Regions from separate parts of the Actinophytocola sediminis genome, predicted to be linked through region 1. Evidence: riboswitches for the same ligand, from Rfam matches in the RefSeq annotation. Region 1 holds a riboswitch; each other region holds the start of a gene.
The links. Region 1 has a riboswitch for cobalamin ahead of ACYVIP_RS26115 (VWA domain-containing protein). Riboswitches for the same ligand answer to the same signal wherever they lie in the genome.

Region 2: another riboswitch for cobalamin. It lies ahead of metE (5-methyltetrahydropteroyltriglutamate--homocysteine S-methyltransferase); the one in region 1 lies ahead of ACYVIP_RS26115 (VWA domain-containing protein).
Region 3: another riboswitch for cobalamin. It lies ahead of ACYVIP_RS27545 (FecCD family ABC transporter permease); the one in region 1 lies ahead of ACYVIP_RS26115 (VWA domain-containing protein).
Region 4: another riboswitch for cobalamin. It lies ahead of ACYVIP_RS11615 (ribonucleoside-diphosphate reductase subunit alpha); the one in region 1 lies ahead of ACYVIP_RS26115 (VWA domain-containing protein).

Annotation. Positions count from the first base shown of each region.
Region 1 is NZ_BAAGXS010000043.1:84,712-92,295, reverse strand. Features, by position in the region: gene ACYVIP_RS26125 (cobalt-precorrin-4/precorrin-4 C(11)-methyltransferase) at 1-339, opposite strand, end outside; gene cbiE (precorrin-6y C5,15-methyltransferase (decarboxylating) subunit CbiE) at 336-1,517, opposite strand; cobalamin riboswitch at 1,570-1,718, shown strand; gene ACYVIP_RS26115 (VWA domain-containing protein) at 1,769-3,700, shown strand; gene cobO (cob(I)yrinic acid a,c-diamide adenosyltransferase) at 3,700-4,314, shown strand; gene ACYVIP_RS26105 (cobyrinate a,c-diamide synthase) at 4,311-5,660, shown strand; gene ACYVIP_RS26100 (CbtB domain-containing protein) at 5,869-6,081, shown strand; gene ACYVIP_RS26095 (CbtA family protein) at 6,098-6,859, shown strand; gene ACYVIP_RS26090 (cobalt-precorrin-6A reductase) at 6,869-7,584, opposite strand, start outside.
Region 2 is NZ_BAAGXS010000018.1:287,496-295,079, reverse strand. Features, by position in the region: gene metE (5-methyltetrahydropteroyltriglutamate--homocysteine S-methyltransferase) at 295-2,550, opposite strand; cobalamin riboswitch at 2,642-2,852, opposite strand; gene ACYVIP_RS11705 (nuclear transport factor 2 family protein) at 2,870-3,283, opposite strand; gene ACYVIP_RS11700 (TetR/AcrR family transcriptional regulator) at 3,374-3,964, shown strand; gene ACYVIP_RS11695 (hypothetical protein) at 3,980-4,972, opposite strand; gene ACYVIP_RS11690 (SigE family RNA polymerase sigma factor) at 4,977-5,498, opposite strand; gene ACYVIP_RS11685 (TetR/AcrR family transcriptional regulator) at 5,567-6,193, opposite strand; gene ACYVIP_RS11680 (hypothetical protein) at 6,261-6,908, shown strand; gene ACYVIP_RS11675 (hypothetical protein) at 6,925-7,281, shown strand; gene ACYVIP_RS11670 (YnfA family protein) at 7,278-7,584, shown strand, end outside.
Region 3 is NZ_BAAGXS010000049.1:43,038-50,621, forward strand. Features, by position in the region: gene ACYVIP_RS27520 (alpha/beta hydrolase family protein) at 1-435, opposite strand, end outside; gene ACYVIP_RS27525 (hypothetical protein) at 440-799, opposite strand; gene ACYVIP_RS27530 (TetR/AcrR family transcriptional regulator) at 813-1,313, opposite strand; gene ACYVIP_RS27535 (ABC transporter substrate-binding protein) at 1,379-2,401, opposite strand; gene ACYVIP_RS27540 (ABC transporter ATP-binding protein) at 2,398-3,198, opposite strand; gene ACYVIP_RS27545 (FecCD family ABC transporter permease) at 3,195-4,268, opposite strand; cobalamin riboswitch at 4,311-4,488, opposite strand; gene ACYVIP_RS27550 (hypothetical protein) at 4,747-5,574, shown strand; gene ACYVIP_RS27555 (SAM-dependent methyltransferase) at 5,571-6,368, shown strand; gene ACYVIP_RS27560 (opine metallophore biosynthesis dehydrogenase) at 6,377-7,584, shown strand, end outside.
Region 4 is NZ_BAAGXS010000018.1:273,927-281,510, reverse strand. Features, by position in the region: gene ACYVIP_RS11630 (hypothetical protein) at 1-23, opposite strand, end outside; gene ACYVIP_RS11625 (SAV_915 family protein) at 20-316, opposite strand; gene ACYVIP_RS11620 (hypothetical protein) at 506-1,783, shown strand; cobalamin riboswitch at 1,834-2,068, shown strand; gene ACYVIP_RS11615 (ribonucleoside-diphosphate reductase subunit alpha) at 2,205-4,550, shown strand; gene ACYVIP_RS11610 (ribonucleotide-diphosphate reductase subunit beta) at 4,541-5,569, shown strand; gene ACYVIP_RS11605 (DsbA family protein) at 5,687-6,445, shown strand; gene ACYVIP_RS11600 (vitamin K epoxide reductase family protein) at 6,442-7,020, shown strand; gene ACYVIP_RS11595 (hypothetical protein) at 7,081-7,584, shown strand, end outside.

The sequences.
Region 1 (7,584 bases):
GGCCGGCACGCCCGGGGTCACGTCCCACGGCACGCCGGCCGCGTCGAGCCGCCGGGTCTGCTCGTAGAGCGCCGAGTACACCGACGGGTCGCCGGAGCACAGGCGCACCACGCGCAGTCCCGCCCGCTGGGAGGTGACCAGGTCGGCCACGATCTGGTCGAGATCGAGGTGCTGGGTGTCGACCAGCCGGGCGTCGGCGCGGCAGTGCCCGAGCACCGCGCGGTCGAGGTAGGTGCCCGGGTAGAGGCAGACATCGGCCGCCCGCAACAACTCCACCGCCCGCAGCGTCAACAGATCCGCGGCTCCCGGCCCGGCGCCGACGAAACGCACCAGGGTCATGGTTTGGTCGCCGTCCACTGGGTCACCGTACGGGCTGGTGTCCAGCCGGTGAGTCCGCCGAGGGGTGCGGCGTGCTCGACCGCGATCCGGGTCAGCTCCCCGCCGCGCTCGCCGTACGCGCGAGCGAGCACCGCCTCGGTCTCCACCGTGACCCCGTGCACGACCAGCCGCCCGCCCGGCGGCAGCGCCGACCAACAGGCGTCCAGCACACCCGGGATCGTCGCGCCGCCGCCGACGAACACCGCGTCCGGAGTGGACAGTCCGGCCAGCGCATCCGGCGCCGCACCGGTGACCACCGCGAGGCCCGGCACCCCGAGCCGGCCGGCGTTGCGCGCGATCCGTTCGGCGCGCACGGCGTCCCGTTCCACCGCCACGGCCCGGCAGGTGGCGTGCGCGCGCAGCCATTCGATCGCGACCGACCCCGCGCCGGCACCGACGTCCCACAGCAGCTGTCCCGGCTGGGGCGCGAGCCTGGCCAACGCGACCGCCCGCAGGTCCCGCTTGGTGAGCTGACCGTCGTGCTCGAACGCGTCGTCCGGCAGGCCCGCGAGCAGCCCATGTGCCGGCCCACCGACGCACTCGATCGCCAGCACGTGCAGCGCGGGCGCGTCCCCGGTCCAGTCGGCCGCGTCGACCTGGCGCACCGACTCGTCGTCCCCGCCGAGGTCGGCCAGCACGGTCAGCCCGCTCGCCCCGAAACCGCGCTCGGTCAGCGCCCGCGCGACCAGCGCGGGGGTGTGCTTGTCCTGGGACAGCACGAGAATCCGTCGCCCCGGCGCGAGGTGGCGCACCACCGTGCCCGGCTCACGGACGACCTCGACCGTCTCGGCCGGCCAGCCGAGCCGGGCGCGGGCGAGCGCCACCGAGGACACCGCCGGCACCACGACCACCGACTCCAGGCCGAGCAGGTTCAGCAGCGTCGTCCCGATGCCCGCGACCAACGGGTCACCCGACGCGAGCGCCACCACCGGCCCGTCCCCGGTCAACTCGGCGAGCAGTCCGGGCAGCCGCTCGCGCAGCGGCGAGGGCCACGCCACGCGCCGCTGACCGGCGATGTCGGGCAGCAGCCCGAGCTGGCGCGGCGCGCCGAGCACCACCCCGGCCGCCCGCACCAACTCCCTTGCCGGCTCCGCCAGCGCCCGCCAGCCGTCCGCGCCGATGCCAACCACGTGCACCATCACGGCAGGTCACAGTACGTCAGGCCCGTTGGTGGTGACCCAGGAGTTATGCTGCGATCACCAGGCCCGAGGTGCCCGCGCCGCGCTGACCGCGCGGCCGGGAGAATCGGGAAGCCGGTGAGAATCCGGCACAGGGCCCGCTGCGGTGACCCGGACGTCGATCCGGGAAGTCCGAAGACCGGCCTCGGCGCCTGCCGACGGGCGTGATCCCGCGCCCGTCCACCGGTTGGCACTGAGCGCGGGAGCCCCGAATGCCACAGCAGTACCCCTTGTCGGCCGTCGTCGGCGCCGACGACCTCGTCCTCGCCCTCCTGCTCGCCGCGGTCGCCCCCGAGGTCGGTGGGGTGCTCGTGCGCGGCGAGAAGGGCACCGCGAAGACCACCGCCGTCCGCGCGCTGGCCGCGGTCCTGCCGCCGGTCGACGTGATCGCCGACGACCGGTTCGCCACCGATCCGCTTGACCCGACGCCGCTGTCGCCCGACGGTCCGTTCCCAGCCGACGCCAGGGTGGAGACCCGGCCGGTGCGGCTGGTCGAGCTGCCCGTCGGCGCGACCGAGGACCGGGTGCTCGGCTCGCTGCACCTGCAGCGCGCGCTGGCCGAGGGCGTCGCCGAGTACGAACCGGGCCTGCTGGCCCGCGCGCACCGCGGCATCCTGTACGTGGACGAGGTCAACCTGCTGCACGACCACCTGGTCGACGTGCTGCTTGACGCGGCGGCCACCGGCCGGGTCAGCATCGAGCGCGACGGCGTCTCGGTCGCGCACGCCGCGCGGTTCGTGCTGATCGGCACGATGAACCCCGAGGAGGGCGAGCTGCGGCCGCAGCTGTTGGACCGCTTCGGCCTCACCGTCGAGGTGGCCGCCTCCCGCGATCCCCGAGTACGCGCCAGGGTGGTGCGCTCGCGCCTGCGGTACGACGCGGACCCCGACGGCTTCGTCGCCGGGTTCGCGGCCGAGGAAACCCTGACCCGGGAACGGATCGTGGCCGCCCGCGCGCTGCTGCCGACCGTCGAGCTGACCGAGGCGACCCTGCTGCGCATCGCCGAGGTCTGCGCCGCGTTCGAGGTCGACGGGATGCGCGCGGACATCGTCATGGCCAGAACCGCCGCCGCGCACGCCGCGCTGGCCGGCCGCACCACGATCACCGCCGAGGACCTCAAGGTCGCCGCCCGGCTCGCGCTGCCCCATCGGCGCCGGCGCAACCCGTTCGACGCGCCAGGACTCGACGAGGACCAGCTCGACCAGCTGCTCGACGAACCAGCGCCCGAGCCGGAACCCGACCCGCCGGCCGGCGGCGACGATCCTGGCGACCGGGACATCCCGCCACCGACCGATGCCGATGGCCCGGCCGGCAACGGGCAGTCCGCGCCGTCGACCACCGCCCCGGTCGGCGAGCCCTACCGGGCCCGGCTGTTCACCGTCCCCGGTGTCGGCGGCGACGAGGCCGGCCGGCGGTCCACCGCCCGTACCGACACCGGCGGCCGGGTCGGCGCGCAACGCCCCGCCGGCCCCACCGGCACCCTGCACCTGCTGGAGACCCTGCGCGCGGCGGCCCGCCACCAACACCGGCGCGGCCGGCGCACCGGCCGGCTGCTGCTGGCCGCCGAGGACCTGCGCGTGCCGATCAAGGAGGGGCGCGAGTCCAACCAGGTGCTGTTCTGCGTCGACGCGTCCGGCTCGATGGCGGCCAGCCGCCGGATGCGCGAGGTCAAGACCGCCATCCTGTCCTTGCTCACCGACGCCTACCAGCGCCGGGACAAGGTCGGCCTGGTCACCTTCCGCGGCGGCGGCGCCGAGCTCGTGCTGCCGCCGACCGGGTCGGTCGAGGTGGCGGTCACCCGGCTGCGGGAGCTGGCCGCCGGCGGGCGCACCCCGCTGGCCGAGGCGCTCACCCGGGTCGCCGAGGTGGTCCGGGTCGAGGCGATCCGCGACCCGCGCCGCCGCCCGCTGCTCGTGCTGGTCACCGACGGCCGCGCCACCCACGGGCCGGACGCGCTCGGCCGCGCCCACCGGGCCGCGGCGGCGCTCGGCCGTACCGGGCTCTCGTCGGTGGTCGTGGACTGCGAGACCGGCCGGTTCCGGATGGGCCTGGCACGCAGGCTGGCCGAGCTGCTCGGCGCCGTGCACGTGCCGGTCGGTGAGGTCAACGCCGCCGCGCTGACCACCGCCGCGCGGGCCGCCTGATGGCACAGGGACAGCCGCCCGTCGTCCCCGAGGACGGGCTGACCACCAGGCAACGCCGCAACCGCCCGCTGCTGATCGTGCACACCGGTGACGGCAAGGGAAAGTCCACCGCCGCCTACGGGTTGGCGTTGCGCGGCTGGAACCAGGGCTGGGACATCGGCGTGTTCCAGTTCGTCAAGTCGGCGAAGTGGCGCATCGGCGAGCAGACCGTGCTGGAGCGGCTCGCCGTCCTGCACACCGAGACCGGCGAGGGCGGCCCGGTCGAGTGGCACAAGATGGGCGCCGGCTGGTCCTGGTCACGCAAGGAGGGCAGCGAGGAGGACCACGCCGCGGCGGCGGCCGAGGGCTGGGCCGAGGTCAAACGCCGCCTCGGCGAGGAACGTCACGACCTGTATGTCCTCGACGAGTTCACCTACCCCATCCAGTGGGGCTGGGTCGACCTGGCCGACGTGGTGGACACCCTGGCGGCCAGGTCCGGCCACCAGCACGTGGTGCTCACCGGCCGGCGGGCCGACCCACAGCTGGTCGAGCTCGCCGACCTGGTCACCGAGATGACCGTGGTCAAACATCCCTTCCAGACCGGACAGAAGGGCCAGCGGGGCATCGAGTGGTGAGCCGGCCACTGCCCAGGATCGTCGTGGCCGCACCGGCTTCCGGGCACGGCAAGACCACGGTCGCGACCGGCATCATGGCGGCGTTGCGCCGGCGCGGGCACGTCGTCAGTGGACACAAGGTCGGCCCCGACTACATCGACCCCGGCTACCACGAGTTGGCCACCGGCCGCCCCGGCCGCAACCTCGACCCGTTCCTGGTCGGCGAGCACCGGCTCGCACCGCTGCTGTCCCACGGCGCGGCCGGCGCGGACGTGGCGGTGATCGAGGGCGTGATGGGCCTGTACGACGGCAGGCTCGGCACCGGCGGCTTCGCCTCCACCGCACACGTCGCCGAGGTCACCGCGAGTCCGATCGTGCTCGTGGTGGACGTGTCCCACGCGGCCAGGTCGATCGCGGCCGTGGTGCACGGCATGCGGACCTTCGACCCGGCGGTGCGCATCGTCGGCGTGGTGCTGAACAAGGCGGGCTCGCCCCGGCACGCCGCCGAGGTGCTCGACGCGTTGGCCGGCACCGGGCTGCCCGTCCTCGGGGTGCTGCACCGGGATGACGGCGTCGTCGTGCCGTCCCGCCACCTGGGACTGGTGCCGGCGGCCGAGCGGCCGGACGCGGTCGCCGCGCTGGACCTGCTCGCCGACCGGACCGAGGCCAACCTCGACCTCGACGGACTGCTCACACTCGCGCGCGCCGCACCGAACGTGCCGGCGGCACCGTGGGACCCGGCCGCCGAGGTCACCCCGGTCGGCGATCGACGACCGCTGGTGGCCATGGCGGGCGGGCGCGCCTTCACGTTCCGGTACGCCGAGACCGAGGAACTGTTGCGCGCGGCGGGCTGCGCGGTCACCACGTTCGACCCGCTCACCGACGACCGGCTGCCCGCCGGCACCAGCGGCCTCTATCTCGGCGGCGGGTTCCCCGAGGTCCACGTCGGCGAGCTGTCCGGCAACACGAGGCTGCGCAAGGAACTGCGCGACGCGATCGGATCGGGCATGCCGACCGTGGCGGAGTGCGCCGGGCTGCTCTACCTGTGCCGCACCCTCGACGGCAGGCCGATGGTCGGCGCACTGGCGGCCGACGCCGCGATGACCCCACGACTCACCCTCGGCTACCGCGACGCGGTGGTGGCCGCCGACGGGCTCGCCGGCGCGGCCGGAACTCCCTTGCGTGGCCACGAGTTCCACCGCACGGCGGTCACTCGGGACGCCGGGGTCGACCCCGCGCTGTTCATCGAGGGCAGTCCACACGGGTTCGGCTCCGCCACGGTCACCGCGTCCTACCTCCACGTGCACTGGGCGGGCCATCCGGGCCTGGCCGAGCGGTTCGCCGCCGCCGTGCACGCGTTCGGCTGACCCCACGCGCCAACTGGAGGTACTGCCGCCACGTTGACCAGTGGTAACGTGAGTCGACCCTGGACAAGGAAGCCGGTGGGATTCCGGCACAGTCGCGCTACTGTGACACCAGTTCGGCCGTCGACCGACGGCCATGGCGGGTGGAGTCAGACCCGAGCCCAGGGATTGCCCAGCACACGGGACGCACATATCCCTGAGGAGGCACCACATGAGCCAGTCAGTTCCCGTCACGCCGGAAGTCCGGATCCCCACGATTCCACTCGGCCAGATCGCCCCGTGGGCGGTCCTGTTCGGTGTGCTCGCCTTGATCGCGCTGTTCTTCGTCAGCGCCGACCAGGGCGCGGTCAACGTCTTCGCCGGCAACGCGATCCACGAGTGGGTCCACGACGGCCGGCACCTGCTCGGCTTCCCCTGCCACTGAGCGGAACCGAGCACCCATGACCGCACGCAACTTTCTCATCCGTGGTCTCCTCGCCGGACTCGTCGCCGGCCTGATCACGTTCCTGGTCGCCAACGTCTTCGGCGAACCCTCCATCGACGCGGCGATCGCGATCGAGGAGGCGGGCGCCGAGGAACAACCCGCGCACACCCACGGCGAGGAGGAAGGCACCGAGGTCACCAGGACCACGCAGAAGACGTTCGGCCTTGGCACCGCGACCCTCGCGGTCGGGGTCGCCCTCGGTGGTCTGGTCGCGCTGGTGGCCGCCGCCATGGTCGGCCGGATCCGCAGGCTGACGCCGACACAGTCGACCGCGCTGGCCGCGCTGGTCGGGTTCGTGTCGGTGGCGCTGGTGCCGTTCCTGAAGTATCCGGCCGCTCCGCCCGCGGTCGGCAACGAGGACACCCTCGGCTCGCGCACCGGCCACTACTTCCTCTATCTGCTCATCTCGGTGGTCGCCGCCGCGCTCGCGGTCGCGCTCGGCCGTTACCTGAGCGAGCGGCTGCGGATCGTCGAGGCGGTCACGCTGGCCGTGGTCGCGTACCTGGTGGTCGTGGTCGGGGTCGGGTACCTGTTGCCGACGGTCAACGAGATCGGCGAGTTCCCCGGCCACACATTGTGGGAGTTCCGACGCGCGTCGCTCGTCACACTCACGACACTGTGGACAGTCATCGGCGTGGTGCTCACCGCGCTCATCGGCAGGCTGTACGAACGGGAGGTGCTGGCGGCCGAGCGGCGGGACCTCGCGGCCAGCCTCTGACCACAGTGGTCAGCCGCGAGCCAGCACCCAGTCGGCCGCGTCGGCGGGATCGCTGACCGTCGGCACGCCGCCGGGACTCTCCCGGCGGCGCACGACGACCACGGCCAGACCCAGCTCGTCGGCAACCTGGAGCTTGGGCCAGGTGTAGGCGCCGCCGGAGTCCTTGGTCACCAAGGAATCCGCGCGGTGCCCGGCCATCAGCGCGCGCTCCCCCGCGAGGTCGTAGGGTCCACGACTGGTCACCAGGGTCCACGGCTCGGGCAGTGCGAGCTCCGGCACGTCCACCACACGCACCAGCGCGGCATGGTCGGCCAACGGGTCGGCGAACGCCGCGAGCTCCTGTCGGCCGACGGTCAGGAACGGTCGCTTTCCCAGTAGCGCCACTGTTTCCGCCGCCTCCCGGTGTCCATTGACCCAGTGCCACCTGTCCGCGCCGGGAGCGTCCGTCCATCCCGGACGTTCCAGCCGGACCAGCGGCACCCCGGACTCGGCACACGCGGCGACCGCGTTGGCGGTCATGCCCGCCGCGAACGGATGCGTCGCGTCGACCACCGCGGTGACCGCGTGCTCGGCCAGATAGGTCGACAACCCGGCGACCCCACCGAAACCACCGATCCGCACCGGTCCGACCGGCAACCGTGGGCGCGCCACCCGCCCGGCCAACGACGACACGAAGTCCACGCCGGCACCGGCAAGCAACTCGGCGAGCGCCCTGGCCTCCGACG
Region 2 (7,584 bases), on a different contig from region 1:
TCCCGTTGCGGACAGCTGGACCAGGCTGGGCCGCCCAGGCTCGCCGGGTCCAGGCCGCGGACCTGGGGCGACGCCTTCGCGGTGGCGCCGGCGTAGGACTTCAGGCCGGCGTCGGCGAAGAACTCACCGCCGAAGTCGACCTCGAAGTGGTCGCCGTCGACCAGTTGTCTGGCCAGCCAACCCGCGGCGGCGTCCGCCTTCTGGCCACGCCCGGCGCGGCCGCCGCGCCTCCCGGCGCGACCAGGCCGACGACCGTGACACCGGCGAGGACCGCCGCGAGGATTCGAGAACCGATCACCGCAGGGTGTCCCGGACGCGGCGGGCGGCCGCGACCAGGTTGCGCAGCGCCGGTTCCACTTCGGCGTAGCCGCGGGTTTTCAGGCCGCAGTCGGGGTTTGCCCACAGCCGCTCGCCCGGTACGACCTCGGCCGCCCTGGTCAACAGGTCGGTGATCTCGTCCTCGTCGGGCACGCGTGGGGAGTGGATGTCGTACACCCCGGGCCCGACACCGCGGCCGAACCCGGACGTGCCGAGGTCGCCGAGGATCTCCATCTTGGAGCGAGCCGCCTCGATGGTGGTGACGTCCGCGTCCAGGTCGTCGATCGCCTCGATGACCTCGCCGAACTCCGAGTAGCACAGGTGGGTGTGGATCTGGGTCGACGGCACGGCGCCCGCGGTGGCCAGCCGGAACGCGCCGACCGACCAGTCGAGGTAGGCGGGTTGGTCGACCGCCCGCAGTGGCAACAGTTCCCGCAGCGCCGGCTCGTCGACCTGGATGATGCCGATGCCGGCCGCCTCGAGGTCGGCGACCTCGTCGCGCAGCGCCAGTGCGACCTGGACCGCGGTGTCGGCCAGTGGTTGGTCGTCGCGCACGAACGACCACGCGAGGATCGTCACCGGGCCGGTCAGCATGCCCTTGACCGGTTTCACCGAAAGGCTTTGCGCGTAGGAGATCCAGTCCACGGTCATCGGCTTCGGCCGGGACACGTCACCGTGGATGATCGGCGGGCGCACGCACCGGGAGCCGTAGGACTGCACCCAGCCCGACTCCGTCGAGGCGACCCCGGCCAGGTGTTCGGCGAAGTACTGCACCATGTCGTTGCGCTCGGGCTCACCGTGCACCAGCACGTCCAGGCCGATGTCCTCCTGCAGCGCGATCACCTTGGCGATCTCGTCGCGCATCTGTCGCAGGTAGCCACGTTCGTCCAGGGTATCGGTGCGCAACCCGGCCCTGGCCAGGCGGATCTCCGCGGTCTGCGGGAACGACCCGATCGTGGTGGTCGCCAACGGCGGGAGGTTCAGCCTGCGCTGCTGCGCGGCCGCACGCTCCACATAGGCCGGACGGGTCCGGTCCGCGTCGGTGAGCGCGGCGACCCTGGCCAGCACGTCCTCGTCCCGCGGCGGCGACTGTCGCGTGTGGTCGGTCGCCGGGCCGGCGCCCTTGGCGAGCGCGGTGCCGATGGCGACGACCTCGCAGACCTTCTGCCGGGCGAAGGCGAGCCGGGCGCGTACATCGGGGTCGAGCTCGGTCTCGGCGTCGAGGTCGTAGGGGACGTGCAGCAACGTCGAGGACGTCGAGACCGCGACCTCGCGGGCCGAGCCGCGCAGGGCCTCGGCCTTGGCCAGTGCCGCCGCCGGATCGGTGCGCCACACGTTGCGGCCGTCCACGACCCCGGCGACGAGGGTCTTGTCCCGCAACGCGGGCACGGTGGCGTGACTGGTGTCCGGCGCGGCGACCAGGTCGACGGCGATCGCCTCGACCGGTGTGTTCGCGAGGACCTCCAGTGCTGGGCCCAGATCGCCGTAGTAGCCGGTGACCAACAGTCGCGGGCGGTCGGGCAGCGCGCCGAGCAGGTCGTAGGCGCGCCGCAGGGCCGCGAGGTCGGCCGGGGTCCGGTCGGCGGCGAACGCCGGCTCGTCCAGCTGCACCCACTGGGCGCCTTCGGCCCGCAACCGGGTGAGCAGGTCGCCGTAGGCCATCAGGAGATCGTTGAGCAGGTCGAGCGGGACGAAGCCCTCATGGTCCGATTTGGACAGCAGGAGGAACGTCACCGGGCCGAGCAGCACCGGCCTGGTCTCGATGCCCAGCGCGCGCGCTTCGCGGTACTCGGCAAGCGGTTTGTCGCCGGTCAGCCGAAACGCGGTGTCCGGGCCGAGTTCGGGGACCAGGTAGTGGTAGTTGGTGTCGAACCACTTCGTCATCTCCAGCGCGGGGGCGCCGTCGCGGCCCCTCGCCGCGGCGAAGTAGGTGTTCACTGTGGACAGATCGAGATCGTGGAAGCGCTTGGGAATCGCGCCGAACAGCTCGACGGTGTCCAGCACCTGGTCGTAGCAGGAGAACGTGTTGGACGGGACGGAGTCCAGTCCGGCGTCGCGCAGTTCCGTCCAGGTCGCGGCGCGCAGCTCCCTGGCCACCGCCTGGAGTTCCGGTGCGTCGATCCTGCCTGCCCAGTAGCGTTCGACGGCGCGTTTGAGCTCCCGGCGCGGGCCGATCCTGGGGTAGCCGAGCACAGTGGTGCCGATGGTCACAAGCTCTCTCCTCGCGAGCATGCCGATGGCACGAAGACCAGCTCGGAAGGGACCGCACGCGAACGAGTCGCGGCCGTGGCCCTCCCGAGAGGCTCCGGACCCCGCGCACCGGTCGGTGCACGGGCCGGCGGCAGGTCTTCGGACTCGTGGGCGCACGTCTCGCGCCTACCGGCCGTCGCTTCCCAGGCTCTCGCCAAGTGCTTCGTTGACGGCTTTCGTTCCCACTTACCGCTGCGGGGCAGTCCCGGACTCACACCGGGTTCCCTCTTGCCTCGCCCACATCCTCGAGAGAACGCGCGCGAACCGTCGGCATCCACCAGCCTACAGGCCGATCGCCCGATCACCCCGACAGTGTCCCGATGAAGTCGGTGTCCGCGTTCACGCCGGTCGGCGACCAGTAGTCCCGGTAGCCGACGATCTGCCCGTCCCGCACGGTGAGCACACAGATGTAGCGGTTGCGGTAGGGCTCGCCGGTGCGCACCAGCATCCCCGCCACCTCGATCTCGGGGATGATCACCGCCGGATCGGTGGTCTCGTGCACGATCTTCTCCGTGACGCGCTGGAGGTCGTAGACGTCGGTGTAGTCGCGCAGGTAGGCGTGGACCGCCTCCCGACCGTCCACCCGGGTCGGCCAGCCGGGCGGGGCGAACGGGAACTCCATGGTGCCCTCGGCGGCCCACAGGTCGGCGAAGCCGGACATATCCTTGGCCAGCAACAGTTCCAGGGCATGGTCGAGCAGCTCACGCGGTGTCATTCAGGACTCCCTCAGGATGGACGGGACGGTATCGTCCCGACCACTTTACGACGGACGGGACCGTCCTGTCCATCCGCTAGACTCGGCACCATGAACCGTCGCGCACCGTCCGGGGCGGCCGTGCTGCAACCGGGCATCACCGCCGCCATCAACGACGCCGTACTGGCCGAGTTGGTCGAGCGGGGCTACGCGCGGTTGTCCATGGAAGGGGTCGCCAGGCGCGCGGGCGCGGGCAAGAGCGCGCTGTACCGCCGGTGGCGCACCAAACAGGAGATGGTGCTCGCGGTGCTCGCCGAGATCAGCGTGCCCATGGCGGACGTGGCGAGCACCGGCACCCTGCGCGGTGACCTCCGCGCCTCGGTGGCCGCCATCGCCGCGTGGCTGTCCGAGCCGCCGTTCTCCCGGATCGTCCCCGATCTGGTGGCCGAGGCCACCCGCACACCGGAACTCGCCAAGGCGATCGCGACCGCCATCGGCGAACCCCGGCGCGCGCTGGCCAGGACACGGCTGGAACAGGCGGCGGCCCGAGGTGAGCTGCCGGCCGACGCCGACCTGGAGACCGCGCAGGACATGGTGGCCGGGCTCATCTACTGGCGGCTGGTGGTGCGCCAGGCCCCGGTCGAGCCGGACTATCTCGACCGGGTCACCGACACCGTGCTGCGCGCGCTGGGCGCCACCTGAAGCGGTGCGCGGGAATCAGCGCAGCGGCACGCCGCGCCACGACCGCTGGTCAGCCGGGTTCTCGACCAGCCGCACCGAGGAGGCCAGCTCGGTCAGCTCCCCGGTCGAGACCACAGTGGACTCGGCGACGATCGCATAGCCGCCACCGGTGTCCAGGATGGTGACCGCCGTGTCGGACACCGCCGCCGGACGACCATCGAGCTGCGTGGTGGCCACCGGTGCGGCACCGGGGTCACCGGTGACCAGGTCCCGGGTGAGGTCCCGGCGAACACCGACCAGCACCCGGTCCGCGTCGTCGTCCGCGCTCACCGGATCACGCGTGCCGAACACCAACAGCCCACCCTCGGCCGGATCGCTCGATGTCCCGAATGGACTGATCACGCCGACCAGCTGGCGCGGATCGCCGGAATCGGGCGCTGGCACGGTGAACGGCAACCTCACCGCCGCGCCGGCGCCCGGCTCGACGCTCTGGGCGACCCGGTGCGCGACGTCCCGCGAGTCGACCATGGCGAACGCCCACGCGTTCGCCGTCCACTCCCAGGCGAGCGCGGTGCCGGTCCACAGTGCCCGCTTCCCGTTCACCTCGGGCGCGGGATCGCCCGCCGGCGGGTCGGGCAACCGGCCGGGGGCGTACATGGTCACCTCGGCGTCGCCGGCCGAGCCGTCGGTCGGCACGAGCAGCACCCGCTGCCGGTACCGCCCGGTCTCGTAGCTGACCGGGGTGAAGCCGCCGGCCGAGCCGACGCCGAACTCCTGGCGCAGCGGCTCGAACTCGCCGACCGGGGTGGCCGGCGGCGCGCTCTGTTGTCCATTGAGGATGGTCGAGCCGGTGAGCACCCCGAACACGGTGACCGCGACGACGGCCAGCGCGCCGAGCGCCTGTCCTGTCCGCTGCCGCCGGGCGCCGGTGTGGATCGCCCGGTGCACGCTGACCGTCGACGGCGTGCCGGGTTCGGTGTCCCGCAACGGGCTGAGCAGCCGGGCACCGTCCTGTTCGGTCTGGTCCATCCCGCTACTCCCTTCCCATGACGGCTGACAGTTGTCCGTTGAGCAGCCTGCGCAACGCGGCCAGGCCGGCCGAGGTCTGGCTCTTCACGTTCCCTTCCGAGCACCCGAGCACACCGGCCACCTCGGCGACCGACAGGTCGAGCAGGAACCGCAACACCAGCACCGCCCTTGCCTTCGGCGGGACCCGGCCGAGTGCGGTCAGCAACACCAGCCGGGTCTCCACGTCTGGCCCGGTGTCCGCGGCCACCGACGGGGTGTCCCGCGGTGCCCCGGTCAGCCGAATCCTGCGGGCCCAGCCGAGCCGCTGCTCGCTGAGGAACACCCGCACCAGCATCGCCCGCACGTAGGCGTCCATGTTGTCCGCGGCGCTGGCCCGCTTCCAGTGCGTGTACAGCTTGGTGATCGTCACCTGGACGATGTCGTCGGCCCGGTGCTCGTCCCCGCAGAGCAGGTAGGCGGTGCGCCGCAGCGCGGGCAGCCGAGCGGTCACGTACTCGGTGAACCGCTGCTCCTCGGTCGCACGCACCCGATCACCCCCTCGCCGTCGCCCCGTTGACGCCAACGACCGCACCCCAGGTTGTGTGACCGCACTCACTACCCGCTCAGCAGTTCCCGGGCAAGTGCCGCGCTCCACCACTGCTCGACCCGGTCGGGCGACCAGGACCGCTCGACGGTGAGTGTGGTGTAGACGTCGATGTTGCACAGCGCCGCGTAGCTGTCGACGGCCGTCGGGATGTCCAGGTCCGCGCGGAGGGTGCCGCTCGGCCAGGAGGAGAACACCTGCACCCGGGTGTCATCGGCCTTGCGCCGGGCCTGGAGGTAGAAGTCCGCGAGTTCGGGTTCGGTGCGCCCGGCGTCGCGCACCAGGGCGATCAGGTCGCCCGCGCGCTCGAAGACCCGCCGGTCGTAGCCGGCCATCGCGGCCAGGTTCTGCCGGGGGTCGGCGGTGGCTTCCAGCTCGTCGACCATCCGCGGCAGGTCGGCGGACAGGTCCGCGGCCTCGGCCAGCGCCCAGACCAGCCCGGTCTTGTTCTGGTAGGCCGCGTAGACGGTCGGCACGGAGACCCCGGCCGCGCGCGCCACGTCGCGCACGGTGGTCGTCGCCCAGCCCTTGGCGACGAACAGCCGGCGCGCGGCGTCGGCGATCTCGGCGCGGGTCTGGTGCGCCTGCGACAGGCGGCGCAGCGAGTTGTACGTGCGCCGCTCGGGCTCTCTCTCCATGTTTGCGCCTCGATCTTCTGGTGGTTATATTGAATATAAGCAACGTAAAATGGATCGGAGTCACGCGATGACCATCGTCAGCCTGGCGGGCATGGGCGGCATCGGGTTCGTCCTGGTGGCGATCTTCGTGAACGTCATCTATATCCGGATCGGGCTGCCGATGCCGAACTCGGGCCAGTCCGTGGAGGAGGTCGCCGACTCGCTGGCCGCGATCGGCGACCGGCTGCGCGGACCATCGGTGATCGTGCCCGTCACCTGGCTGTGTACCACGGTGTTCGCCGCCGGACTGCTCGCGGAACTGTGGCGCGGCGACCTGGCGACCGACGGCTGGCTGTTGGTCGGCTTCGCCGGGGTACTCATGCAGAACGCCACGTTCACGGTGGTGGAGGCGTTCCGGTTCGGCATGGTCGCGGCCGCGCAACGCCGGGACCCGATCGCCGGCCTGGCGGCGGCACACCACCTCCTGTTCGGCTTCAACCAGGTCTTCCTCGCCATCGCGCTGCTCGGCTTCACCACCGCCGGCGCCGGCGTCGGCTTCAACCCCACCTGGCACACCTGGCTCGGCTACGTCAGCGCCGTACTGATGTTCATCTCGTCGCTGTCCGCCCCCTTCACCATCAACCGCACCAACCGGGTCGCGGTGGCCGGCCTGATCGGCTGGTTCGGCTGGGCCACCTGGATCGTCGTCTACAGCGTCCTGCTGCTGACCAGCTGACGGTTACCGTGGGGGCATGAGCACTCCGGCACAGGATCCGAACAGTTCATGGGCACCGTCGGCGTGCACCCTGCCCACGGTGGCGCAACCGACGCGGATCGCCGAGTTCGACGCACTGTTCGCCACCGCGACCGGGAAAGTCGAGCGGCCAGCGCCGAACCGGGCACTGTTGCCGTTGCCGCCGACCGGCGAGACGGCGGCCATGGCGGCCGACCTGATGGTGCGCGAGACCGGGTGTTGTTCGTTCTTCACCTTCACCCTGACCGCGACCGAGGGCGCGCTACACCTGGAGGTGTCGGTGCCCGGCGGGCAGCTCGACGTGCTGGACGCGTGGGCGGCCCGCGCGAGCGCCCGGATACCGTCCCCGGCATGACGACCGTCCGGTCCGTGCTGCTGTTCGTGCTGGCCGCGATCGCCGAGATCGGCGGGGCGTGGCTGATCTGGCAGGGCTGGCGGGAGTATCGCGGCCTGTGGTGGATCGCCGCCGGTGTGCTCGCGCTGGGTGCCTACGGGTTCGTCGCCACCTTCCAGCCCGACCAGAACTTCGGCCGGATTCTCGCCGCGTACGGCGGAGTCTTCGTCGCCGGCTCGCTCGCCTGGGGCGTCATCGTCGACAAGTTCCACCCCGACCGATGGGACTACCTCGGCGCCGCACTGTGCCTCGCCGGGGTCGTCG
Region 3 (7,584 bases), on a different contig from region 1:
CGGGTCGGTCTCCGGCTGGTCGCGCAACACCTGGTAGGCGGCCGTGGCCTGGCGGACGAATGCCGGGTAGTCGAGCGCTTCCGGACGGCCATCGTAGGCGCCGAGCCCGGTGCGGCCGGTGCCGTACTTGTCGAACCGCAGCGTGGCGACCCGGTCGTTGGCGAGCGCGCCGGCCACCTGCGCCAGGGTGTTCGGGGACGCGGCCGGCTGGTTGCCGTCGCGGTCGGTGGGGCCACTGCCGGGCAGCAGCAGGGCGGCGGGCAACCGTTGCCCGGCACGGTGCGCGGGCACGTGCAGGGTGCCGTACGTGGTCGTGCCGTCGACGGTGAAGACGACCTCGCGGTCAGCGGCGGGCACAAGGCGCGGCCTCGCCTCGGCCGGGGTGGCGGTCACCACGGTCAGCGACAGCACGGCCGCGACGAAGTGGGCGAACATCGGCTTACCTCTTTCCGGGTAGGGCGTTCTCGACCAGCGCCACGGTCGCGCGGGGGTCGTCGACCTGGAGAACCAGGCGGGCGTAGTGCTCGTCGGCGAGTTCGATCACGACCGCCTTCGACGGATTCCTGACGTCCCAGAAGACCTTCTCGCCGTCGAGGTGGAACGTGCCCGCCGTGATCAGGCCGGGCACGCGGGCGCCCGGCGCGCGAATCCCCTTGGGATCGGCGACGATGCCGGGATCCGCGGTCGCGCCGCGGACGTTGACCAGTGGGATGGTCAGGCGACTCTTGAAGGCCCAGAGCTTGTTGAGACCCTCGATCACGACGACGAGGTCGTCGCCGTCGATCTGGACCAGTGCCATAGCTGTTTCCTTGTCAGTTGAGCGGATCGAGGAGCTGGGTCAGCGCGGTGGCGACCCCGCCGGGGTTGCCGCGCAGGAGGATGCCCAGCCCGGTGGCCGTGAGGGCGGCGGCCAGGTCGGTGGAGATGCCGAGCGCGCCGGCCATCGCCTGGTCGACGGCGGCCAGCGCCGCGGCCACCTCGGCGGCCACCTCCTCGTCGGCGGGCGCCCGGTCGACCGCCGCGAGCAGCAGCAGACCGAGATCGGCCGACGTGACGATCCGCAGCGCGGTCGCGGCATCCGTCGCCGCGGCGAGCGCTTCGACCAGGGGGCGGACGTCGTCGGCGAGGTGGCGGCGCAGGGCGACCAGGTAGAGGCCGCGCTTGCTGCCGAACGTCTTGTACAGGCTGTTGCGGTGCACGCCGAGGTGGGTGACGAGGTCGTCGATGGACACCCCGTCGTACGCGCGACCGCCGAACAGTCCCACGGCGGCACGCACCACCGCGTCCTCGTCGAACGCCCGTCGCCTGCCCATGCCCCAAACCGTAGACTTTTGAGGAACGATCAGTCAAGAACGACCGTTCCTCAAAAGCCCGGTGTTCACCGGGGAACGTCCAGGCGCGCGCTGATCTCGCTGCGGGGCAGGAGGTTGCGGGATTCCAGCGCGACGCGGAGGTGTTCGGCGGCGTCGATGTTCAGCGGGCTGGAGGTCCACATCGCGAACGGCAGGTTCAGGAACCGGCCCTCGGCGACCGCGGGCAGGTTCCTGGTGGCGGGGTTGGTCCGCAGCACGGCGACCTTGTCCTCGAAGGACTGCCTGCGGTAGTCGACGAAGGCGATGAAGTCGGGCTTCGCCGCGACGATCCGCTCCCAGGACACCGAGGTCCAGGATTCCTCGAGATCACCGAGAGCGTTGCGCGCACCGGCGGCCTCGATGACGGCCTGCGGCGCCCCGTAGGCCCCACTGGAGTAGACGTCCGTGGTGCCGCGGTCGAAGAGGAAGACCGTCGGCGGGGTCTGTCCCGCGGGCGCGGCGGCCAGCGCGTCGAGCCGGTCGCCGATGTCGGTCACCACGGACGCCGCCTCCCGGTCGTGCCCGGTGATGCGGCCGAGGTTGCGCAGGTCGGTGGTCAGTGCCGCCCACGGCTCGGTCGTGCCGCGCTCGGCGCCGGAGCCCCGCGGGCAGCCCTCGGTCGTCTGGTAGGCCGCGATCGACTGGGCCGCCAGTCGTTGCGGCGTCACGTCGTCGCCGTCGCTGAACCAGGACACCATCACGTCGGCCCGCTTGGCGAGGACGTTCTCCAGCGACGGCTGGCCCTCCGTGGTGACCGGCAGGCCGCCGACGACGTCCGCCCCGTAGGCGGCCTCGAGCACCGCCCGGTCGTCACCGAGGCTGCTCACCGCGGCCACCTGGTCGGCCGCGCCGACGGCGAGCACGGTGGCGATCCGGTTCCCCTGGTTGACGAACAGGCGCCGCGCCGGGCTGGGGAACGGGACCTGCTCGCCGCAGTTGGTCACGGTGATCTCGCCGGACGCGGACTCGGGCGGTTCGCCACCGCACCCGGCGAGCGCGACGACGGCGAGCAGGGTGACGGCGCGGCGGCGAACAGTGCGGGTCGTCATGGTGCTCTTCTCTGGTCGGGGCGGGACCGCGCGAACCCCGGCCCGAGCACGAGGTGCTCGCGACTGGTGCGCGCGTCGGTCAGGTGGGCGGCGGCCACGGCGAAGACCTCCTCGACCGTCGCGGGCGCCAGGGCGACCGCCGCCGCGTCGACGGTGCGCAGCGCGCCGTCGTGCAGCACCGCGACGCGGTCGAAGTAGGCGGCGGCCAGCGACAGGTCGTGCATCGCCGCCACGACGGTGCGGCCGAGACCGCGGAGGGTTTCCAGCAGCCGGGTCTGGTGGCTGATGTCGAGGTGGTTGGTCGGTTCGTCGAGGACCACGAGCCCGGCGCCCTGGGCGAGCGCGCGGGCGAGCGTCACCCGGCGGCGTTCGCCGCCGGAGAGCTGGTCGCATCGCCGGTCCACCGCGTCGGCCAGACCGACGGCCGCCAGCGCGTCCAGGGTGCTCGCGCGGGCCACCCGCCCCAACGCCCACGGCGGCTGGTGCGGCACGCGGCCCAGCGCGACCAGCTCCCCCACCAGCAGGTCCGCCGGCGGCGTCTCCTCCTGCCCGACATAGGCGATGCGGCGGGCCCGGCTGCGTACCGGGAGCGCGTGCACGTCCTCGCCGTCGACGGTGACCCGGCCCGCCGCCGGTGCCGCCAGCCCGCAGAGCGCGCGAATCAGCGTCGACTTGCCGCTGCCGTTGACCCCCACCAGGGCGATCAGCTCGCCCGGCGGCACCTCGAGATCGACACCGGACACGATGACCCGGCCCGCGATCTCGCACCGCACCCCGTGACAGCGCAGACGCGTCATGCGGCGCCGCCAGCGAAGCTGTAGTGCCTGCGGCCCATCAGGATCAGGAACACCGGAGCGCCCACCAGCCCCGTCACCACGCTCAACGGCATCTCCTGCGGCCGGACCAGCACCCGGGCCACCACATCCACCCACACCAGGAACAGCGCTCCCCCGAGCGCCGCCACCGGCAGCACCGCGGCGTGCCGCGCACCGACGACGAGCCGCGCCAGGTGCGGCACGACCAGGCCGACGAAGCCGATGCCACCTGAGACCGCGACGAGCACCCCGACCAGCACCGAGGTCAGCACGAACAGGCCGATCCGGATTTCGCGTACCGGGACCCCCAGGGCGGCGGCCACGTCCGGACCGGCGGCCAGCGCGTCCAGCCAGGTGTGCACCGCCAGCAGCGCGACGACGGACAGCACAACCGTGATCAGCGCCGGACCGGTGCTCGCCCACGTCGAGCCGGACAGGCTGCCAAGCAGCCAGTGCAGCACCGACCGTGTCGCCTCCGGCTCGTCCCCCAGGAACACCAGGAAGCTGGACACCGACGAGAACGCGGCGGACAGCACGACCCCGGTCAGGACCAGCCGCAACGGCGTCAGCCCACCCTGCGCGAGCGACACGCCGAACACCAGCAGCGACGCCAGCACCGCGCCGACCAGCGCGCCCGCCGACACCGCCCAGATCCCCAGCCCGCCGAACACCCCCGCGACGATGACCAGCGTCGCCCCGACACCCGCACCCGAGGAGACGCCGAGCAGGTACGGATCGGCCAGCGGGTTGCGGACCAGGGTCTGCATCACCGCGCCCGCCAACGCCAGACCCGCCCCCACCACGGCGGCCATCAGCACCCGTGGGGCACGCAGGTCCCACACGATCGCGTCGTACACCGGGTCCTGGCCCGGCGCACCACCCAGCCTGGCCCGCACGGTCTCCCAGACCCCGGTCAGCGGCAACGGCTCCGCGCCGAGGGTCAGGGAGACGACCATGCTGGCGGCCAGACCAGCGAGCAGCACGAGCAGCAGCGGCACGACCGGCATCCGGCGCGGCGGGCCGCTACCGGAGATGGCACGCCTCGGGGACACGCGGACCCGCTCTCGCCAGGGGCCCAGGTCGCGGAGCCCGGTCGGATGACGACCGAGCCAGCAGGTCTTCGGACTCGGGATCGCCCCGGCGGAACGCCTTCCCGGGCCGTTCGGCCCAGTGGCGCGTGTTCCGCCGGTCACCCTCACCGCTGCGCGACAGTTCCGGACTCACACCGGATTCCCTGGCCACATGGGCGCGACTGGCTCAGCGGGACGTTAACACGACCGATCCACAGCGAGGGGCACCAAATGTGTCCCGCGTCACAGATAGGAAGCCTCGGAACTACGAGGCCCTCGTCGCCGACTCATGACCTGGTGTCACCAGTCGGTCACCGTGTGACCCAGCTGGCCTCGTGACCCGGAACACGACGAGATTCGGGGAGGACCTGATGCGCAACGACCTCGCCAGCACGGGGGGCGACGAGGATCGGCGACGCGCGCGCGGCCGGCGCCGGTTCGCCTCCGCACGGAGCGGGCGGTGATCAGCCGCGAGATCGACTTCGTCAAGGCGAGTCCCACCCAGAACATGACCGTCCTGGTGCGGACGGAGCACCCGCAGGAGGAGTACCCGGCCATCGCCAGGCGCGTCATGGCCTACGAGCACGTGCACGCCGAGCAGGTCGGGTTCGTGCGGAAACCGGAGTCGCTGGACGCGGATGCCGGTCTCCACATGGCGGGCGGCGAGTTCTGCGGCAACGCGTGCATGGCGCTGGCGGCGCTGCGCGCGTTCGAGGCGGAGCTGGAGACCGGCGACAGCCTGGACACCGCGCTGGAGGTGTCGGGGACGGCCGACGTCGCCAGGTGCCGGGTCGTGCGGCGGCGGCGGGACTTCGGTTGCCGGCTCACGATGCCGTTGCCGACGGCGGTGGAGGACGGTGCCCGCGCGGGCGAGCTCGGTGCCGGGTCGACCTTCGTGCGCTACGAGAGCTCGCTGTTCGTGGTCATCGAGACCGGGCTGCTCGACCGGGCCACCATGGACCAGGCGCAGGTCCTGGCGCGCCGGCTTGGCGAGACCCGGGACGTGTCCGTCGTCGGGGTTCTGTTGTACACCGCGGCTTCGAACCGCCTCGCCCCGCTGGTCCACGTGCCGTCGGTGGACAGCATGGTCTGGGAGAAGGGCTGCGGGTCCGGTACCGCCTCGCTCGGCGCGTACCTGGCGTGGAAGAACAACACCTCCGTCGCGACGAACGTGGTCCAGCCAGGCGGGTCGATGCGGGTGACGGTGAACTACGAACGTGGCGGTCCGACGGGCATCGAGGTCGAGGGGTCGGTCCGGATCGTGGCGCAGGGACGGGCTTTCCTGTGAGCGGCGCGCCGGAGCTGTTGTCGTTGATGCACAACTATCTGCGGCGCCTCCTGGCGGCGGCCGCGCGGTACGACGGGACGGTGCGCCACAGCGCGGAGCTGGCCAGCGTCGTCGGCGACTACTCCGGTTTCGTGACCGACCGGCGCCATCACCAGGCATGGCACGCCCTCGTGCGCGCGGGCACGGACGAGTTCACGAACCTGGTCGAGGACCTGCGAGCGCGGTCCGCCCGCTGCGCGGCGATCATGGAGAAGTACCGCGCCCGCCAGCTCCTGCTCGGCCATGCCGGGACCACGGGCTACTTCGAGAACGTCGAGTCCTGCATCGAGGAGGAGTTCGGGACCTTCGAACTGTCCCCGGACGCCAGGGTGCTGCTCGTCGGCGCTGGCTCGTTTCCGATGACCCCGCTGTACATCGCCAGGCGGACCGGCGCCGGCGTGGTCGGCGTCGACATCGATCCCGAGGCCGTCGAGTTGGGCAGGCAGGTCGTGGCGCGGCTGGGGAGCGACGACCTGGACATCAGGCTGGAGCACACACCGGTGGTGGACCTGGCCTTCACCGGGGAGGCGTCGCACGTCATCTTCAGTTCGACCGGCGCGGTCAAGTACGACCTGCTCGACCGGATCCACTCGTCGACCCGCGACGACGTCGTCGTGGCCGTCCGCTACGGCGACGACCTGAAGTCCCTCTTCAACTACCCCATGCGGGAGGTCGACCGGCGGAAATGGGCGCTGGCCGAGAACGTGCCGCGGCCCGAGCAGGTCTTCGACATCGCGCTCTACCGGAAGGTGTGAGTACGGCTGTGGGTGGAACGGGGCGAGGAACGCACGACGTCGACCGGGTGCTGATCGCGGGCACCGGTCCGGCCGCCGTGCAGCTGGCGGTCGCGTTGACCAACCGGCTCGGTTGCGTGGTGGGGATCGCGGGACGGGAGTCCGTCCGAGCGGACGCGTTCTTCTCCGGACTGCGGGACAGCCACGGGCGCATCCGGGTGGACGTCCAGAGTGCCAAGGACCGCGCCGCCGAGGGCGAATGCGTGGTCGACGACCTGTTCCGGGGATACCGGTCGGTCACCGGCAGGTGGCACACCCTGGTCCTGGCGGTGACCGCGGACGCGTACACGCAGGTCGTGCGCCAGCTCGAGCACCGGGTTCTCGAGCAGGTCAGGTGTGTGGTGCTGGTGTCGCCGACCGTCGGCTCGAGCGGTCTGGTCCGGCGCCTGCTCCTCGGCCACGGCGTGGACGCGGAGGTGATCAGCCTCTCCAGCTATCTTGGCGCCACCCGTTGGCGGGACGGGGGTCCGTCCCCGCGCGTGGTCACCGCGGCGGTCAAGAAGCGGCTGTACGTCGGTTCCAGCCGCGGCCGGTCGGACAACCTGGACGCGCTGTGCGAACTCCACCGCAGGCTCGGCGTCGCCACGCCGGTCATGGCCGGGCCGATGGCGGCCGAGACCAGGAACATCTCCCTGTACGTGCACCCCGCGCTGTTCATGAACGACATCACGCTGGACGCCGTGTTCGCCGAGTCCGGCCCGGTCAAGTACGTCTACAAGCTGGTGCCAGAGGGGCCCATCACGCCCGCGCTGATCAGCGAGCTGGTGAGCCAGTGGAAGGAGCTGACGAGCATGGTCGGCAGGCTGGGCATCCCGGGCGTGAACCTGCTGCGGTTCATGGTGGAGGACAGCTACCCGGTACGCGAGGAAAGCGTCGCCCGCCGGGACATCGAACGGTTCGAGCGGCTGCCGACCATCCATCAGGAATACCTGGTGTACGTCCGGTACGCCTCGCTGCTGGTCGACCCGTTCTCCGAGCCGGACGCCGACGGCAGGTACTTCGACTTCTCGGCCGTGCCCATCCGCCGGGCCTTCGTCGACCGCGCGGGACGGTGGGACGTGCCGAGAATGCCGAACGAGGACTACTACCGGACGAAGATCATCCAAGGGGTCGGGCGGCATCTGGGAGTGCCGTGCCCCACGATCGACAGGTTCATCGCCCGCTACGAGCGCGCGCT
Region 4 (7,584 bases), on a different contig from region 1:
GGCTCGACGTCGAAGTCGGTCATCCCGTCACCTCCGCGTCCCACACGACGAGGTCGGCCGAACACAGCGCCGCGCAGTCCTCGACGCGGTCGGCGTACACGCCTATCCAGGCCTGCGCCGCGCCACAGCAGCGCACCAGGTCCTCGATCGTTCGGTAGACCGGCAGCGCGAGCCGGTCGTCCTCCGTGCGCCGCAACTCGAACGCGATCTCGGTGTCGGTGGCCGTGCCCGGCACGAAGACCTGGCTGGTCGTGGAGTCGTCGCCGTCCCAGCCGAGCAGCCGGCCGTCGATCACCCCGGTGGAGAGTTCCCTCATGTCGCCTCCATGTGTTGGTATGCCGCCGATGGTGGGTCCTGCGAACACCGCCGGTCCACGGAGATCAGGCGAAATCCCAGCTCAGTACGGCTGCGCGGACGGACAACCAGTTGTCCGCGGACAACCGGAACCCGTCCTCGGCGGCCGGCGTCGAATCCGCGAAGCAGGGCCGGGCCAAGGAGTTTGTCCGTGAACGACAGAGCGCTGGTGAACCAGTCGGCGAGAAGCCCTGGCCGCCCCCAGGGCGATCTCAGGGGCACGTCGAGGCAGGCCAACGAGCTCGCGGTGTTCCTCCGGGACCTCACCAAGGACCACACGGTGCGCCAACTCGCGGTGCGCTACATGGGCGGGCGCACGGCGTGGAGCATGTACCGCTCCGGCGCACAGCTGATCCCGCTGCATCTGCTGGAGCAGGTGGTGCGCGACCGCACCCGCGACCAGGCCGGCCGCGAGCTACGGCTGACGCGGGCGCGCACGCTGCACGAGCAGGCGGCCGCGGCGCAGCCGGCGGCCGACCCCGTCGCGGTGCCCGAACTCCCACCGGAGGCCGAACCGGCGCCCACCCGCCGGTCGAGGCTGTGGCTGTCGCACGCGGCCGCGGCCGCGGTGGCCGTGGCGGCGACATTGCTGGTGGCGACCCCGGGGAACGGTCCGCGGCCAACGACCCCCGCCCCCGTCCCGCACATCGCGACCCAGTTGGTGGCGCTGACGCCGACCGGTGACGCGGTGCGGTCCTGGGACCCGGCGACGCGGCGGTGGACGACGATCGGCGCCCACGCCGCGTCGGTGCACGGCGGCGGCGCCGGGCTGTGGGCCATCTCGCCCGGTGTCGGGCACATCGCGCAGTACCACTCGCCGGGCAACTGGTCCTATACCGGTGAACGCCCGGCGGAGCTGGTGGTCGGGCAGGACCAGTTGCTCCGGCTCGCGCCGGACCGGGCCGCGGTCTGGGCGTGGGTGCCGCAGGACAAGTCCTGGCTGCTGGTCGGCGGACAGGCCAGGCACCTGTACGCGGGCCCGGCCGGCATCTTCGCCTCCAGCCCGAGCGGCACGGACCTGTTCCGCTACGAGGGCACTCCCGAGAACTGGACCTGGGTCACCGACACCCTGGATCCGCGGGACACCCTGGTCGTCGGCGGGGAGACGCTGTACCGGCTGACCGCGGGCCGCACGGAAGTGCAGGAATGGGACCAGGTCGACGGGCGGTGGCGCCGGATCGGCGGCGCCGCGAAGACGATCCGGGTGGGCGGCGCCGGTCTGGTCGCGATGGACGACGACGGCGGGGTGCGCGTCTACCGGGACAGCCCGAACGACTGGCGGCGCATCGGCGACGGCGCGGCTGACGTCGCGGTCGGCGCCGACCGGGTGTACCGGCTGGGCACCGACGGCGCGATCTCGGAGTGGTCGGCGAACACCTGGCACGACCTCGACGCCAGCGCACGGGCGATCACCGTCGTCGGCACGTGACCGACACGCCGACACAACATATGGGTGCCGGAAGAGTCGCGGACTCCATGTATTGTGCTCAGCGAGCTGGTTCGGACGTCCACGCCATGGGGCGTCCGTCGCAAGAGGGAACCCGGTGCGAGTCCGGGACTGCCCCGCAGCGGTGAACGGGAACGACCGCCGTCACGAAGCACTGGACGCGAGTCCGGGAAGCGACGGCCAGTAGACCACCGACTCCTGGCGCGTCGACGCGCCCGGGTTCGGCTGCCCGCGAGTCCGAAGACCTGCCAGCTCGCCTGCCCGCGCCGCGGGTGGGCGCGGTCTCCAGGCCCCGAGGGAGGGCGTGCGGACATCGGCGGTGCCGTTCACGGGCACCGCCATGGGTCCTCGCGTGTCCACTTCGGACTGGAACCGGTCGGATCGAGCTCACGAGGAGAGAGCTGTGACGACAAGCCAGGTCGGCATGCGGGAAGCCGACGACACCGAACGGCCGACGATGCGGGTACGCAAACGCGGCGGCGAGGTCGAGCACGTCGACCTCACCAAGATCGTGCGCGCCGTCGAGCGCTGCGCCACCGGTCTGTCCAATGTGGACCCAATGCGGGTCGCGACGAAGACCGTCAGCGGCCTGTACGACGGCGCGACCACCGTCGAGCTGGACCGCCTCTCGATCCAGACCGCGGCCGAGCTGGTGGCCGAGGAGCCCGCCTACTCCCGGCTCGCGGCGCGCCTGCTGGCGACCTTCGTCGACAAGGAGGTCCGCGGCAACGGCATCCACTCGTTCAGCCAGGCCATCGCGCTCGGCCACGAGCACGGGCTGATCGGCGACCAGACGGCGAGCTTCGTCACCACCCACGCGCGCAAGCTGGACGACGCGGTCGACCACGACGGCGATCTGCGGTTCGAGTACTTCGGGCTGCGCACGGTCCACGACCGCTATCTGTTGCGCCACCCCAACAGCCGCGCGGTCATCGAGCGCCCGCAGTACTGGCTGCTACGTGTCGCATGTGGACTGTCGGACACGCCGGCCGAGGCGATCCGGTTCTACCGGCTGATGTCCTCACTGGCGTATCTGCCCAGCTCACCGACGCTGTTCAACTCCGGCACCAGCCACACCCAGCTGTCATCCTGCTATCTGCTGGACTCGCCGCGCGACGAGCTGGAGTCGATCTACGAGCGTTACGGGCAGATCGCGCGACTGTCGAAGTTCGCCGGCGGCATCGGCGTGCAGTGGTCCAGGGTGCGCTCGCGGGGCGTGCTGATCCGGGGCACCAACGGGCATTCCAACGGCATCGTGCCCTGGCTGCGCACGCTGGACGCCTCGGTCGCCGCGGTCAACCAGGGCGGGCGGCGCAAGGGCGCGGCCTGCGTGTACCTCGAGACCTGGCACCCGGACATCGAGGAGTTCCTGGAACTGCGGGACAACACCGGCGAGGACGCGCGCCGCACGCACAACCTCAACATCGCCAACTGGATCCCCGACGAGTTCATGCGCCGGGTGGAGGCCGACGCCGACTGGTCACTGTTCGACCCGGACGAACTGCCGGAGCTGCCCGACCTGTGGGGTCCGGCCTTCGACGAGACCTACCGGGCCGCCGAGCGGGCCGGCCGCGCGGTGCGCACGGTGAAGGCGCGGGACCTGTACGCGAAGATGATGCGCACGCTCGCCCAGACCGGCAACGGCTGGATGACGTTCAAGGACACCGCGAACCGCACGTCCAACCAGACCGCCGACGCCGGCAACGTCATCCACCTTTCCAACCTGTGCACCGAGATCCTCGAGGTCACCGCCGACGAGGAGACCGCGGTGTGCAACCTCGGCTCGATCAACCTCGGCGCGCACCTGACCGGCACGGAGATCGACTGGGACCGGCTGCGGGAGACCGTGTTCACCGCGGTCACCTTCCTCGACCGGGTCATCGACATCAACTACTACCCCACCGAGCAGGCCGCCCGGGGCAACCCGCGCTGGCGGCCCGTCGGGCTGGGCGTGATGGGCCTGCAGGACGTGTTCTTCCGGCTGCGCCTGGCCTTCGACTCGCCCGAGGCCAAGGAGCTGTCCACCCGGCTGGCCGAGGACATCTACCTGACCGCGCTGGAGACCTCCGCCGAGCTGGCCGCCGCCGAGGGACCGCACCCCGCCTACGAGCAGACCCGGGCCGAGCAGGGCAGTCTGCAACCCGACCTGTGGGGCGTCGTCCCGACCCAGACCGAACGCTGGGCGGCGCTGCGGGACCGGATCGCCGAAACCGGGCTGCGGAACTCGTTGCTGATCGCCATCGCGCCGACGGCCACCATCGCGTCGATCGCCGGCTGCTTCGAGTGCATCGAGCCGCAGGTGTCCAATGTGTTCAAACGGGAGACGCTGTCCGGCGAGTTCCTTCAGATCAACTCCTATCTGGTGGCGGAGCTGAGGAAACACGGGCTGTGGACCGAGGACACCCGGGACCGGATCAAGCGTGCGGACGGCTCGGTGCAGGGCCTGAGCGCGCTGCCCGCCGAGTCAAGGGAACTGTTCCGCACCGCGTGGGAGCTGCCCCAGCGCGCGCTGATCGACCTCGCCGCCGCCAGAGGCCCCTACGTCGACCAGAGCCAGTCGCTGAACCTGTTCGTGGCCTCGCCGACGATCGGCAAACTGTCCTCAATGTACCGCCACGCCTGGAAGTCCGGGCTGAAGACCACCTACTACCTGAGGTCGCGGCCGGCGACCCGCATCCAGCAGGCGACTGTCACCACCGCCGCCGCCTGCTCGATCGAGAACCCAGAAACCTGTGAGGCATGCCAGTGACCACCGCCGAGAACACCAGCCAGGCCCTGCTCGACCCCGGCATGGACCTGACCCTGCGCCCGATGCGCTACCCGCTGTTCTACGAACGCTTCCGGGACGCGATCAGGAACACCTGGACGGTCGAGGAGGTCGACCTGCACTCCGACCTCGCCGACCTGAACAAGCTCACCGCCGCCGAACGGCATCTGGTCAACCGGCTGGTCGCGTTCTTCGCCACCGGCGACACCATCGTCGCCAACAACCTGGTGCTGAACCTGTACGAACACGTCAACGCGCCGGAGGCGCGGCTGTACCTGTCCAGGCAACTGTTCGAGGAGGCCGTGCACGTCCAGTTCTACCTGACGCTGCTCGACACCTACCTGCCCGACGAGCAGGAACGGGTGGCCGCCTTCGCCGCGGTGGACAACATTCCCTCCATCCGGGCCAAGGCCGAGTTCTGTTTCAAGTGGATCGACTCGATCGAGCACCTGAACCGGCTGGAGACCAAGGACGACCGGCGGGCGTTCCTGCTCAACCTGATCTGCTTCGCGGCGTGCATCGAGGGCCTGTTCTTCTACGGCGCCTTCGCCTACGTCTACTTCCTGCGCTCCCGGGGTCTGCTCAACGGCCTGGCGTCGGGCACCAACTGGGTGTTCCGCGACGAGTCCATGCACATGACCTTCGCGTTCGACGTGGTCGACACCGTGCGCCGCGAGGAACCGGACCTGTTCGACGACGACCTGCACGCGCGGGTGCGCCAGATGCTGCGCGAGGCCGTCGACGCCGAGGTCCAGTTCGCCGGGGACCTGCTCACCGGCGGTGTCGCCGGGCTCACCATCGCCGACATGCGCGCGTACCTCGAGCATGTCGCCGACCGGCGGCTGGCCGCGCTGGGCCTGGAACCGGAGTACGGGTCGAAGAACCCGTTCGCGTTCATGGAACTACAGGACGTCCAGGAACTGTCGAACTTCTTCGAACGCCGGGTGTCGGCCTACCAGGTCGCGGTCACCGGCACCGTCAACTTCGACGAGGACTTCTAGGCCTGCCACGGCGGGACCACCTTCGGGTGGTCTCGCCGACACCCGGGAACCGCGTCACGGCTCGGTACGACCTTCTGGCAGATCATGGGGAAAACCCGGCGAAGGGCGCACCAAGGCATGACACGCAAGTCCAGGAGGCCATCGGCGAACGTGATCACCACGGTCGCGATCGTGGTGATCGCCGTGCTCGTCATCGGCGGCATCCTGCTGTTCAACAGGTCCGACAGCGACAACACCGACGGCAACACCGGTAACGACACCGGCGGTGACAACACCACCACCCAGGGCGAGATTCCGCGGGAGCTGCGCGCGAGCGCGGACAGCGACACGCTGACCACCGCGCCAGGCAACAAGGTCACCGTCGTGGAGTTCCTCGACTACCAGTGCCCGGCCTGCGCCGCGTACTACCGCAACGTGACCAGCGGGGTGGAGACCGACTACGCGGGCCGGATCACCTTCGTCACCCGCAACTTCCCGCTGGACTCCCACCCGCTGGCCCAGCCGGCCGCCCGCGCCGCCGAGGCCGCGGCCAACCAGGACAAGTTCCTCGAGATGTACCACGCGTTGTACGACAACTACCAACAGTGGGCGGTCGACGACAGCGGGGAGCGGCTCAGCGACGACGAGGACCGGGCGGCCACCCTGTTCGACCGCTACGCCACCGAGATCGGCCTCGATCTCGACCGGTTCCACACCGACATCGCCGCGCCGGCGGTGGCCGCGCGCATCGACGCCGACGTGGCCGCCGGCCAGCGGGTCGGCGTCGACAGCACGCCGACGATCTTCGTCAACGGCCAGCGGTTCGCGCCGACCGGCGAGAAGTTCAGCGACGTCGACCGGGAGCTGCGGGACACGATCGACGAGGCGCTCGGGTGACCGTCGGCGCGTCGAAAGGGGTGGCCTGGCTCTACGTCATCGGTGGCGCGATCGGCCTCGCCGGGGCCACGGCGCTGCTCCTGGAGCGGCTCGCCGTGCTGCGGGACCCGGACCACGTGCCGACCTGCTCGCTCAACCCGATCATCTCCTGCGGCTCGGTGATGGACTCCGCACAGGCCGAGGCGTTCGGCTTTCCCAACCCCCTGTTGGGAATCGCCGCGTTCGCCGTCGTGGTCACCGTCGGGGTGGTCCGGCTGGCCGGGTTCGTGCCGCCGCTCTGGTTCCGGCTCGGCATGCAGGTCGGCACGGCATTCGGCGTGCTGTTCGTGCACTGGCTGATCATCGCGAGCCTGTACGACATCCACGCCCTGTGCCCGTACTGCATGGTGGTGTGGGTCGTGACCATCCCGATCTTCTGGTACACGACCCTGGACACGCTGCGTGCCGCCGAAAACACCCGGCGTGCCGGAGAATCGCTGTGGCGATACCACTCCGCGGTACTCGCGGCCTGGTTCGTGATCATCGCCGCGCTCGTCCTGGCCGAATTCTGGAGCTACTGGACCAGTTTGTTCTGATCCGGAATTCCGTTATGAGTAGGATCACCCGATCGGAGTCGGCGGGGGATGGCGGTGCACGTGAAATATGTGGTTCTTGGCATCGGCGCCCTGGTCACCGCGCGGATCAACACCTTCTACGTCCCCGTCGTCGGCTTCGGTGACCAGGACACTCCGCTCGCCACCTACGCCCCCGTCGGCACGCTGGCGCTCGCGCTGATCGCCTGGCAGCTGTGGCCGGGACGGTCGTGGCGGGTGCTCCTGATCGTCGGCTCGCTGTGCACCACGCCGACCGCGGTGCTGCTGTTCTTACCGGAGGACCTCGGCGCCCCGACGGGCTCGGCCCACATCGTCCTCGGCGCGGTCGCCGTGCCGTTGCTGCTGGTCGGCGCGTTGGGGGCGGCGACAGCCACCTGGCAGGCCGGGCGAAGGACCCTGGGCGCGATCGGGTTCGGCGCCACGCTGGTCGCGTTCATGTCCGCGGGCACCGTCGGGATCCACCTCGCCTTCGGCAACCACCTCGCCGTGCCGGCGGTCGGACTGGTCGTCGTGGTGGCGACGGTCGTCGCGGCGCGGACCGCACCC